3 regions of the Oikeobacillus pervagus genome follow, and region 1 is predicted to be linked to each of the others. Evidence: riboswitches for the same ligand, from Rfam matches in the RefSeq annotation. Region 1 holds a riboswitch; each other region holds the start of a gene.
The links. Region 1 has a riboswitch for thiamine pyrophosphate ahead of thiC (phosphomethylpyrimidine synthase ThiC). Riboswitches for the same ligand answer to the same signal wherever they lie in the genome.
Positions count from the first base shown of each region.

Region 2: another riboswitch for thiamine pyrophosphate. It lies ahead of J2S13_RS09460 (thiamine phosphate synthase); the one in region 1 lies ahead of thiC (phosphomethylpyrimidine synthase ThiC).
Region 3: another riboswitch for thiamine pyrophosphate. It lies ahead of thiW (energy coupling factor transporter S component ThiW); the one in region 1 lies ahead of thiC (phosphomethylpyrimidine synthase ThiC).

Region 1 covers NZ_JAUSUC010000068.1:1,771-6,130, forward strand. The annotation lists gene aspA (aspartate ammonia-lyase) at 1-377, shown strand, start outside; gene J2S13_RS15670 (CPBP family intramembrane glutamic endopeptidase) at 449-1,123, opposite strand; gene J2S13_RS15675 (hypothetical protein) at 1,318-1,512, opposite strand; gene thiC (phosphomethylpyrimidine synthase ThiC) at 1,490-3,262, opposite strand; TPP riboswitch at 3,430-3,546, opposite strand; gene J2S13_RS15685 (globin-coupled sensor protein) at 3,929-4,360, shown strand, end outside.
Region 2 covers NZ_JAUSUC010000021.1:19,824-24,183, reverse strand. The annotation lists gene thiO (glycine oxidase ThiO) at 1-897, opposite strand, end outside; gene J2S13_RS09460 (thiamine phosphate synthase) at 902-1,507, opposite strand; TPP riboswitch at 1,581-1,690, opposite strand; gene J2S13_RS09455 (hemerythrin domain-containing protein) at 1,751-2,179, opposite strand; gene narI (respiratory nitrate reductase subunit gamma) at 2,266-2,970, opposite strand; gene narJ (nitrate reductase molybdenum cofactor assembly chaperone) at 2,998-3,528, opposite strand; gene narH (nitrate reductase subunit beta) at 3,503-4,360, opposite strand, start outside.
Region 3 covers NZ_JAUSUC010000006.1:69,318-73,677, reverse strand. The annotation lists gene J2S13_RS03840 (DNA ligase D) at 1-934, opposite strand, end outside; gene ku (non-homologous end joining protein Ku) at 1,086-1,922, shown strand; gene J2S13_RS03830 (phosphatase PAP2 family protein) at 1,974-2,648, shown strand; TPP riboswitch at 2,718-2,829, shown strand; gene thiW (energy coupling factor transporter S component ThiW) at 2,898-3,419, shown strand; gene thiD (bifunctional hydroxymethylpyrimidine kinase/phosphomethylpyrimidine kinase) at 3,388-4,191, shown strand; gene thiM (hydroxyethylthiazole kinase) at 4,215-4,360, shown strand, end outside.

The sequences.
Region 1 (4,360 bases):
GTCAATTCGAATTGAATGTTATGGAACCAGTGCTCGTTTTTAATCTATTACAGTCCATCAATGTGATGACAAATGTATTCACTGTTTTCCGCAAATATTGCCTAGAAGGGATTAAAGCGAATGAAGAACAGATGAAGCATTATGTAGATAATAGTGTTGGTATTATTACGGCAATTAATCCACATGTTGGATATGAAACAGCAGCCGCTATTGCGAAAGAAGCCATTATAACTGGAAAATCAGTTCGCGAACTTTGCTTGGAAAAAGGAGTGTTATCGAAAGAAGAATTAGACATCATCCTTCACCCATATGATATGACAGACCCGGGTATTTCAGGAAAAGAGTTAATTGAACGAAAACGATATTTAGGAGTATAAAGCGATTTTCCCTATCGTTATTAGCAGATAAAACGCTTGGAATTCAAATTCTCCAAGCGTTTTTACTACTGTTAAAAACTGATCATAATTAATAAATTATGAAATGAATGCAATAGAACTACTGACCATAATGAGCCTGTTTTTTTATAGACAAATCCAAAAATCAAACCAAGGAGATAAACGTATAGATGACTCCATACATCAAAAAATATCCCATCATACATCCAAACGGCATAATGGATGACAAGAAATAAGAAAGCTGTGATTAGATTGGCTTTCCAGAAGGACATTTTTTTCCCTATTTCTTGAAGAATGAATCCTCTAAATACAATTTCTTCGGTAATTCCTGAAAGAAGAAAAACATTCAAATAACTAGTCAGTGATAAATCAAAATGAAATCTTTGATGATGAAGGATATAAACTTCAAAGGCGAAACGTAAGCCAAGTATTAATGAAAGAACGACTCCCCAAAATAATCCTCTTTTTACATGGACATTCATTTTTAAGTAGTTAATCGGGTTAATATGTAAATAATATTTTATCCATAAACATGTGGGTACAATCCAAACGAAAATCTTAATGATCGCCATCAATAAAGCGGATGTAGTTTCATCGTATAGATATATATACTTTACCAGCCATAATTCTTTAAAAGCCCAGACGAGGTAAAAGATGAACAGATACAAAAAAAGTGCTTTTATGTGACTCCCTTTACTTTCCCTTTTTACATTTATTTCAGTCTCCAATTGACCCTCCTAAAATTATCTGCATTTTCAAATGTATGCTTTATCCTTATTTTAGCAATAGATTCTTTATGTTGACAATCATGTTCCTTTGATATTAAGGAGGAGTATGCAAATAGAGCAAGAAAAAGACCAAATCACAGTGACTTGGTCTTTTCCTAATAGGATCTCCTTTTTAATACGGGAATAGTTCCCCCTTAATAATGCAAACTTTCAGCATGATGACATTTAATACATTTGCGCATAAAGGCATTTTCCTGAAATTGATGATTACATTGTCGCTGAATGGAGTTCACTTCAGCTTCTAATTCTTTAATTTTTTGGTTTAAAAAAGAAATTTCACTTTTTAATGCTTCTACTTTTTTTTGCTTATCGATAAATGGCTGATCCATTTTCAACAAACTCCTTAGCTTTTTGATCCATTCCTTCTTTAATTTGTTTTTCATCAATGTTTGTTGTTTCATTTGTTGCTTGTTTACGTAGGTCATGAGAAATTCTCATTGAACAGAATTTCGGTCCACACATCGAACAGAAATGCGCTACTTTTGCTCCTTCAGCTGGAAGTGTTTCATCATGATATTCGCGCGCGCGGTCAGGATCTAGGGCTAGATTAAATTGATCTACCCATCTGAATTCAAAGCGTGCTTTTGATAATGCATCATCACGTTTTTGTGCTCCAGGATGTCCTTTTGCTAAGTCAGCTGCATGGGCAGCAATCTTATAAGCAATAACTCCTTCGCGCACATCATTTTTATTTGGTAAACCTAAATGTTCTTTCGGTGTAACATAGCAAAGCATTGCAGTACCAAACCAGCCGATCATTGCTGCTCCAATCGCAGAAGTAATATGATCATATCCCGGAGCGATATCTGTTGTTAATGGTCCTAATGTATAAAAAGGAGCCCCTTTACAAATTTCCATTTCTTTCTCAACATTTTCTTTAATTTTATGCATTGGAACATGCCCTGGTCCTTCAATCATAACTTGAACATCATGTTTCCAAGCGATTTGTGTTAATTCACCAAGCGTTTCTAATTCAGCAAATTGTGCTTCATCATTTGCATCGGCAATGGATCCTGGTCTTAATCCATCTCCTAATGATACAGAAATGTCATAAGCCTTTAATATTTCACAGATTTCCTCGAAGTGAGTGTATAGGAAGTTTTCTTGATGATGGGCTAGACACCATTGTGCTAAAATAGAACCTCCGCGTGAAACAATGCCAGTCGTGCGTTTAATGGTCATTGGAATATAACGTAATAAGACACCAGCATGGATTGTAAAATAGTCAACCCCTTGTTCTGCCTGTTCGATTAACGTATCACGGTAAACTTCCCATGTTAAATCTTCAGCAATCCCATTTACTTTTTCAAGAGCTTGATAAATAGGAACAGTTCCTACTGGTACAGGTGCATTGCGAATAATAAATTCTCTTGTTGTGTGGATATTTTTCCCTGTTGATAAATCCATAATCGTATCAGCACCCCAATGAGTAGCCCAAGTCATTTTCTCTACTTCTTCTTCAATGGAGGAGCTTACAGCAGAATTCCCAATATTTGCGTTAATTTTTACATGAAAATTACTTCCGATAATCATCGGTTCACTTTCAGGATGGTTAATGTTAGCTGGGATGATCGCGCGTCCTTCTGCCACTTCTTTTCGTACAAATTCTGCATCGAGATTTTCCCGTATCGCAATAAACTCCATTTCTGGTGTGATGATGCCCTTTTTAGCATAATGCATTTGGGTAACAGCCTGCCCTTTTTTCGCTCTTAATGGTTTGTGATTGAAATCAGGTTTAAGAACAGGAGTGTCCTGGGCTTTTCGGTTCCCGTTGTCTTCAGGCTTTACTTCTCTCCCAACGTATTCCTCAACATCGTTACGCGACAAAATCCAATTTTTTCGTAATTCTGGTAACCCTTTATGTACGTCTGGTTGAAATTCAGGATCTGTGTAAGGTCCGCTTGTGTCATAAACTCTTACAGGTTCATTTTCAAAAACTCCTGAATCTGTCTGTGTTGGATTAAGTTCAATTTCTCTCATCGGTACACGAATGTCCGGAGTTGATCCTTCTACATAAACTTTTTTACTTGCTGGAAATTGGCTTTTGAAATCGATATTTACGTTATTTGCTTGTGACATGTAATGTCCCTCCAATAGTTTATTTGGGGTTACACCAGCTAATAGGAGATGATGAAGATGTCTATATGAGTCGGGATAAGGGACTCATTTTTAGACATAAAAAAATCGGGGTTCTGTTCAAGAAGCCCGATGGAATAGATAATAATTATAGGTACATAGGATCTATGTACGTTCATTATCTACTTCCCTACGCTGGTATAATCCAGATCAGGTTCTAAGGGTCAAAGAACTTAAAACGTGCTCTTCTCTCAGTCCAAACTGAATGGACGCCCCTAGTAGAATCATAAGTTGTAAATGTAAAACTCATCTTCAAGCTAACACGAATAATAGGATTTGTAAAGGTATTGAAAGCATTGATTACAATTAAGACAGCGTGATGCTTATTACTAGTCTATTGATTGTCTTTTGGAATTATGACATCAACTGTCGTCGCTTGAAAAATTCATGTCCTAAAAGGTTGATCGAGAGAGGATGGAAAACCAACCCTATATTTAGTATAATTTTCTAAGTAGATGAGTTTAAAATGCGTTTATTAAACAGGCCTTTAATTTAGATTAAAAAAGCCGAAATAATATATAGATAGAAAAATAGAGGGCTGAATCCGTGAAGTATAACACCTTCTTATATGAAAAAGTTTTTCACCTTTAATTTAGGGGGCAAATGATTATGGGAGCATTTTTTAAGAGATGGGATAAAAAAGATCACCAATCTGAACGCTATTGGATCCTTAAAGCGGAAGAATCAGAAATTGAAATGAAGCTTGCTGATCCAATATTACAGCAGCAAGTAGAAATGATTCATTTAACAGAGAAGGATTTAAAATTGGCGAAGGCGGTTCAACCCTTAATTCAAGAACATATTGAGGGTATTGTTAGATCCTTTTATACGACGATTTTAAAAATTCCACACTTGAAAAAGATTATTGACGATAGTAGTACAGTGGAGCGACTTCGAATGACTTTGACTCACCATATTATAGAAATGTTTGATGGAAAGATTAATGAAGAGTACATCAAGAAGCGTGAACGGGTTGCTCATGTCCATGTTCATATTGGATTGGCACCCAAATGGTATATGGGAGCTTTTCAAAATCTACAC
Region 2 (4,360 bases), on a different contig from region 1:
AAATGTACTTTCTTTTATTTTAGGTAACATCGCTGTTGCCTGAATAATTAATGAATGTAGACCTGCCACTGACACATGATGTTGATCACAATGGGGAGTAGAGGTTGCGCCAATTAACAAACGATTCTCTGATTTTGGAACGATATAACATCCATTTACATTGAAAAGCGTTTTACGAATTAATGGTTGGTCGCAAATAACAGAGTAACATTCACCCTTCACTGGAATCATCGGAATGGACCTACCCGTTTTTTTTAGCAATTGATTGGACCATGCCCCACTAGCAATGATTGTTTGATGTCCAAAGAGTTCGTGATGATTGGTTTTGACGCCTACGACTTTTTCATTTTGGATGATCATATCAATGGCTTCTGTTCGCTCATAAATTGAAACAGACATTTTTTTACAAGCTGTTGCAAGTGCCTTAGAAAGTTTTGGCGCTGAAACTTGACCGTCTTCAGGGATGTAGATGCCGGCCTCTACTTCTTCTGAAAGATTTGTTTCCATTTGAAGTAAATCATCCCTTTCACACCAAGTGATATGGGGATTCCGACTCGACAAAAATTGGTATTGGCGATGGATTGCCTCAAGGTCTTTGGATGAACTAGCCATTTTTAATAACCCCTCTTGTACTAGTTCAATATCAATTCCTGTTAACTCTTTTAGCTCAGCTTGTAGATTTGGGTACATTTGACGGCTTTTTTGTGCTAAAGGAAATAATGGGTGCTCTTCATCAAATTCATTTTGTGACCCAAGCATTCCTCCTGCAGCACTGGAAGCCTCCTGACCGAGCTCTCCTCTTTCCACAATGGCAATTCGATGTCCTTTTTTGGCTAAATGATAAGCGATGGAACAACCGATTACCCCGCCACCAATCACTAATATGTCATACATCATCATTTCATTCCCCTTTTCTTCCATAGAGCTGATATTGGCGAATCTTTGACTTCCAATTTGGCTCATTGAAAATACCCGACATAATGGCAATCCCACAAGCATTCGTCCGGATTACCCTTTCGACGTTTTGTGGGGTAATTCCCCCGATCGCAATGACAGGTGTATGTACATGTTGTACAATTTCCCGGAGTGATTCCACACCCCTAGCCGCAACGTTCTTTTTTGATGCGGTTGGGAAAATATGTCCAAAGAACATATAGTCTACATGATCTTCTTCCGCCTGAATTGCACTTGATAGAGAATGAATCGAGCGCCCAACGATAAGATGGGGGTAGGCTTTTTTGATTGCCGTTGCATGGCGACTATTTTCAGGCAAATGGACTCCAGCCAAACCGTAATTTACTGCGATTTCATAATGAGTGTTGATCACTAATTTCTCTTTACAAACTCCAGATTTAATCAAATATTGAACAAGTTTCATAAGCTCTTGTTCAGTAAGGCGCTTTTCCCTTATTTGAATCAAATCAACCTCTGATTGAATATCTAAAATAATCTGAACGAGACGATCAAATGGAAGGCAATCATTTGTGATTGCATGGATTTTATACAAGTGCATTCCCCCTAATTGCACGAAAAAAACCACCTTCCAACATTAGGAAAGTGGTGAAAAGGCGAGCAAAATAAGCTCTCAATTTCCACTTCCCTCCGCTGGCATCAACCAGATCAGGTTCTAAGAGTTTTAAAGTTACACTTTAATCTCAGCCTTTAAGGAAAGGCACCCCTAGTGGTCATTCATTCAATGATTAATTTCGATTTAATCTTATCACTTTTCTTCATCTTGTCAATGATGAATTCATGAATTCTCCTCCATTTTAAACACAAATCGTTCTTCATCCCGACTATGTAGCTTGTTTATGAGTAGTAATGCTTTAAATCGATCTAATATGTTTTCCGTTACTTTGTTTTTCTTTAATTCCTCACGAATTTCACGTGCGAAGGTCCGAATGATATCATGATCTCTTGTTAACATAATAATTTTATCGTGAAGTTTTGGGTTATTTTTTGTGACTTCTAAGTAAAAGCCTTCTTCTTCAGAATCTGCATGACCAATCACCCTCTGTTCCCAATGTTCAACTAACGCATCTGCTACTTCAAGTGCCTCTTTTTCTTTATGATCTTTTACCAAATTGAGTAATAAATCAGTTAAACTTTTCGCCTCCGAATATGCACCATCATGGATGGAACGATGTGCATGGAGTTGCCGTAATGATGGTCCCGACAATATGTTCACTTCCTTTCTCTCTACTATTGTTGCCGAAAAAAATAAAAGAAAGACACTATCCATCATCATAGTGTCTCAAGTCTTAGTTAATTTTTCCGTTGCATTTCAGCTGGATTCATTTTTCGATACACGATGTATTTTCGCTTTAAGTATTCAAGTGGCAAACTAAACAGATGAACGAGCCTTGTAAATGGCCAAACAGCAAACAAAAGAAAGGCCAAAAAGGTATGCAAGCGAAAGCCAAAAGGAGCATTGGCAATCAGTTCAGGTTTTGGGCGAAAAGTTAAAATCCCCCTGAACCACGGGCCAAGTGAGTCACGATAATCAAACGTACCACCAGATGTGGTGAAACCAACAGTATTGGTAAATCCAGCAAGAACGACCATCCCGAGAAGGACAAGACTGACAAAATCACTAGGTGAACTATTGACTAAAATCCGTTTAACCGACACCCTTCTCACAAATAACAAAAATCCTCCAATGACTGTCATCACTCCTGCTACACCACCAAACCAGACTGCACCAAAGTGGTAAGCTTCCTCTGAAATTCCAATCCTTTCAAACCATAGTTTTGGAATTAAAATTCCACCAACATGACCAAAGAAGACAAAGACGATTCCCCAATGGAAAAGAATACTCCCCCATTTCAGACGATCCTTTTCTAAAAATTCGCTCGATTTGGCTGACCACCCAAATTGGTCTGTATTATAACGATATATATGTCCAAGAACGAAAACAGCTAAGGCGATATAGGGAAAGATCACCCATAGAAAATAATCAAGGTAGCTCAATAACATCCCACCCTTCAAGTATTGTATTTAAGACACTTTTTCCTCCGACTTCAAACTTTCAATCGTTTCGATACAAGCCATTAATAAATCGCTATATGGACTGCCGATCGCTTGAAGTTCCAATTGCAATTGTCGAATTGCTCGAAAATGTAACTTTAATAATTTCCCTGCCGCTTTTTCCGGTGCAATCGCTGCAAATTCTAATACAAGTGGCAAATAATCTGGAAGTTCATCCGAGTATAAATCGACACCCGATTCCAAATACTGCCGTCTTAATTGAACAAGTGCGGGTCCGCGATCACATTGGTCTTGAAAGACAGAAAACGTTAAGTATAAAGTCGTTTTATCGTGAAAATCAAATGTATATACATAATTTTCACATAGTTTTTCATATAATGTAGAATGCAAATATCGGAAAAAATTTAACAATGGTTGTCGAATTTTAAGTGATTTCCATTGTTCAATCTCCCTTTCAATTTCCCCAAGGTTTCGCCACTCTTCATCTGGATATTGGAGGAACTTTGATACGAGACTAAATACCTTCTGTCTTTGATTCATCCATATCCCTCCAATATTGTTCTCCGTAATAGAAAAGTGGATCTTGTTGGTCATAGCTCCCTACTGCACAAGCATCACAACTTTCCATAAATTCATACCCGACACTTCCTTGACCTTTAAACATATCGCCAGCCCTTTCACGATGAGCACTAGGAATGACATAACGATCTGAATATTTAGCAATCGCTGATAGCTCATACATATCACGAGCGATCTCTTCCGTCATATCGGCCGCTTCTAAAACGCTGTGGTCAATAGGTTTTCCTAAATTCACTTGCCTCATATACGTGCGCATCGCCACAAGTTTACGAAGAACCTTTTTAATCACGACTGTATCCCCAGCTGTAAATAAATTAGCTAAATATTCAATTGGGATTCGGAACTGTTCAATCGTTGGGAAAATGACTTTTGGATCAATTGAATCTGCTTGACCACCGAAAGCATTCATGAAAGGACTTAATGGTGGTACATACCAAACCATTGGCAGTGTACGGTATTCAGGATGAAGAGGAAGTGCAATTTTTTGTTCTACAGCTAATTTATACACAGGTGAGCGCTGTGCTGCTTCGATCCAATCATCTGCTATTCCTTGTTTCTTCGCCTCTCTGATAATATCCGGATCATGCGGATCTAAAAACATTCCAAGCTGAGCCTCATAAAGATCTTGGTCATTTTCTAACGATGCAATCGTCGACACTTTCTCTGCATCATATAAGACGAGGCCGATATACCGAATACGTCCCACACATGTTTCCGAACAAACAGTCGGCATTCCTGCTTCTATTCTCGGAAAACAAAATGTACATTTTTCTGCTTTATGGGTTTTCCAATT
Region 3 (4,360 bases), on a different contig from region 1:
GCATTTGTTCCCATGTACAATCTTCAGCTGAGTGATCAAATAAAAAATAATGGAAATGCGGCTCCCTTAACCCATCTTCATACCACTCTAGATAAAGAATTTGCACACATATAGAAGGGTGGATATAATACATAGATTTTTCTTTACGATTAGAATTCTTCTTGATGATCTCATTTAACACTTGTTTTTCTTGTGGGGTAATCCCAAAATAAAACGCCCCAATCGGATAAATTTCTTTCTCTTTAAAGACTGCAATATGATAATAGCCATTTTGTTCATCAAAGGCTGTAATAAAACAATTGACGTTCTTCCAATTTTTCGTTTTGATCCATTTCTCTGTACGTTTATTTTCCCAGTTTGATAATGCATGTTTTGTTACAATTCCTTCGCCGTCATAAAAATCAACCATCTGCATTACCTCATCCTTACTTTGAAAAGTAGGAACGAGCTGGACCCGATTTTCTTCAGTTAATTCGGGGGATAGAGGGAATTGACAGGTTTCAAAGAGTGAAAATAATTTCTTCTTTCGTTCTCGATAAGTTAAATTCTTGAGATCCTTTCCTTTTAATTGAAGAACATCAAAAACTAATAAAGTGGCAGGCTTTTCTTCAGACGCTTCTTCAATTCTAACTTGTGAACGCATTCGCCCACGCGTTTGTATTTGCGAAAAATTTGCTTTTCCTTGAGAGAATAGAATTACTAATTCACCATCTAATGTGAACGGATAAAAAGGTTCAAGTTCCGCTTTTTTTAAATGTAAAAATTGGCGAATTTCGGGAAAAAGAGGGAGCAAATCTTTTCCGTTTCGACTGATTAGTTGGAGCTCATTTTGGTCGCATTTAAGGATAGCGCGAAATCCATCGTATTTTATTTCATATAACCAATTAGTATCATTTGGACATTCCATTTTTAATGTCGGTAACATTAAATTCATTTGGTTCCCCTTTTCTTTTTTTGTAAACTTTTCTTATTATCTCCCTTCTTTTCGAATGTTATTTCCAAATCTTCATTAGTATGATTCGATGTTGAATTGGTGCAAAATAAGTTCAGAATCACTTATTTTTATTCGGGAAGAGGTGAGATATTTGCATACCATTTGGAAAGGGAGCATCAGTTTTGGTTTGGTGAATATTCCGATCAAACTACATGCAGCAACAGAAGATAAAGATATATCTTTACGAACCCTTCATAAAAAATGCCATACACCAATTAAATATGAGAAAGTATGTCCTGTTTGTGAAGAAGAATTAAAAAGTGAAGATATGGTAAAAGGGTATGAAATCACAAAAGGGAAATTCGTGGTCATTGACCAACAAGAACTGGAAGAATTAAAAAAACAAAATGAAGAGAAAGCAGTAGAGATTATTGATTTCATTAAAATAAACGAAATTGACCCCATCTATTTTAATCGCAGCTATTTCATGTCTCCTAATGAAGGAGGGTCTAAAGCCTATTCCCTGTTACGAACCGCTTTAAATGAGTCCGAAAAAGTGGGACTTGCGAAGATTATGATGCGTTCAAAGGAACAATTGGCTGTGATCCGTGTGTATGAAAATACATTATTAATGGAGACCATCCATTATCCTGATGAGGTAAGAAAAGCAGCCGATGTGCCCAATGTTCCGGTTGAAAACGAACTAACGAAAAAAGAATTGGACACAGCCATTCTTTTAATTGATCAATTAACGACTCCATTTGTACCAGAAAAATTTGAAGACGAATATCGTAAACATTTAATGGAATTAATTGAGTCCAAACGACATGGAAAAAATTTAGTGACTGCCAAGGAAAAGGAAACGAAAACAAATGTGACCGATTTAATGGCTGCCTTACAAGCGTCCATTGATCGAACAAAACCGTCGACGGAAAAGAAAGAACCGGCAAAAAGAAGAAAAACGATTACGAAGAAAAAAGCACAGTGATGAAAAAAATGGGTGACTCTGGTTGCCCAATACATAAATAGGATGAGAACAATGAATGAAAAAGAAATGAAACGAACCGCGAGGTATTTTATCTTGCTCCTCTTATCCGTCATTGTTTTCACGATAGGATTTATGGTCGTGATTCAAATGTGGAAAGGGAATGAAGTTGTTTATTTTGACAAGGTTGTCATTGATTTTATTCAAGCAAGAATTTCCCCTAATTTAACGAAAGGGATGGAGTGGATCACGTTTTTTGGATCCTTTAAATGGATTTCCATCGGCAGTATCGTCGTGATCATTTGGTTAATGATTTATAAAAGAGGGAAGTACAGTATATTTTTTATATTCACAATTGTTTCTGGTGTCATGCTAAATCGTGTTCTGAAGGAGATTTTTCAAAGGGAACGACCAGATATTCACCCTTTAATACACCAAGGTGGATACAGCTTTCCAAGCGGACACTCAATGAATTCATTTGTTTTTTATGGATTGATCGCATTTTTATTATTTGAACTTCTAAAACATAAATTTTCCAGAATTTTGGGAATCAGTCTGGCAATGCTTTCGGTTTTATTAATTGGGATTTCAAGAATTTATTTAGGGGTTCATTATCCAACGGATGTGATTGGGGGATATTTTATAGGAGCTGTTTGGTTGTTTATTTCTATCTTTTTATATCAAGATGTTTGGCATCTTATCAAGAAAAAGAGGCAAAAGTCGGGATGAATTGGCTCTTCAAGCGGAACATTTACAAAAAAAGAAGTGGTATGATATATTGATGGAGGAAAAGTGAATAACGCGCACTGGGGGAGCTGGATATGGCCAGTTGAGAGTAAGAATCCACTATTCTTTGACCCTAGAACCTGATCTGGTTAACACCAGCGTAGGAAAGTGTGAAATTGATTTTTAATAAACTTTTTTACGTTTTTTGTAAACACCAATCCCCCAGTGCATAAGGCATTGGGGGATTATTCATTGAATCAAACGCGTAAGTTAACGATCACCGCATTGCTCGTGGCGATCACAACGGTCACAAGTCATTTAATTTATATACCGGTTGGATTTGCTAAAGTGTTTCCCATCCAGCATGTTGTAAATATTCTTTCAGCCGTTCTATTAGGTCCAAGTTACGCCGTGTTGCAAGCCTTTACGACTTCATTATTGCGAAATTTATTTGGAACAGGCTCACTGTTAGCATTTCCAGGTAGTATGATCGGAGCTTTGCTTGCTAGTTTACTATTTTTATATAGCAAAAAACTTTCCTGGGCTTTTTTTGGTGAAGTCATTGGGACAGGAATGATTGGGGCGATTTGCTCTTATCCTATAGCCCTTTTGTTTCTCGGAAAAGAAGTGGCTTTATTTGGGTTTATTCCATCTTTCATCATTAGTTCCCTTGGTGGAGCAATCATTGGAATAGTTTTAGTCAAGGCTCTTTTAAAAACACCACAGGTAGGAGGAATTTTATATGAAAACAGCACTAACTATCGCCGGTTCTGATTCAGGTGGAGGAGCAGGAATTCAAGCTGATTTAAAAACCTTTTCAGCACATGGAGTATTTGGAATGTCTGTTATAACAGCTGTCACAGCGCAAAATACAAAGGAAGTAAGGGGCGTTCAAAATATTGATGTCGATATCATTCGGCAGCAGATTGAGGCGATTTACGATGATCTTCCAGTCAATGCCGTGAAAATTGGCATGCTTTCATCTGTTGAAATTATTGACACTGTTTCAAGTAGTTTAAAGGAAAGAAAATCTCAGCCAATTGTATTAGACCCGGTGATGATTTCAAAAAGCGGGCATTCTCTTCTATTGCCAAATGCGGTGAAAGCATTAATTGAAAAACTAGTTCCGTTAGCAGATATCATCACTCCAAATGTTCCAGAAGCAGAGGAATTAACAGGAATAAAAATCCAGACAGAGGAAGACATGGTAACAGCCTGTAAAAAAATTTGTGAATTAGGAGCAGCCAATGTGTTATTAAAAGGGGGACATCTTGAGGGGGAACCCCATGATCTTTTCTTTAATGGTGAAAATATTCATTGGTTTAAAGGAAAGAGAGTTCACACAAAAAATACTCATGGAACAGGATGCACTCTTTCTTCAGCGATTGCCGCAAACTTAGCGAAAGAGAATGATTTATATACTGCCGTAAAAAAGGCAAAACAATATATTTCAATGGCCATTACCCATAGTTTAGATATCGGAAAAGGACATGGCCCAACCCATCATTTTTATGAATTATATCAAAAAGCGGGTTATCAACAGTAGACAAAAGGAGACGATCGGATCTTATGAAAGACGAAATTTTACGTTTATTTTCTTCAATTCAATCCAAACACCCGCTCGTACACCATATCACGAATAATGTCACAATCAATGATTGTGCCAATGTGACATTGGCCATTGGGGGGTCACCAGTTATGGCGGATGCGAAACA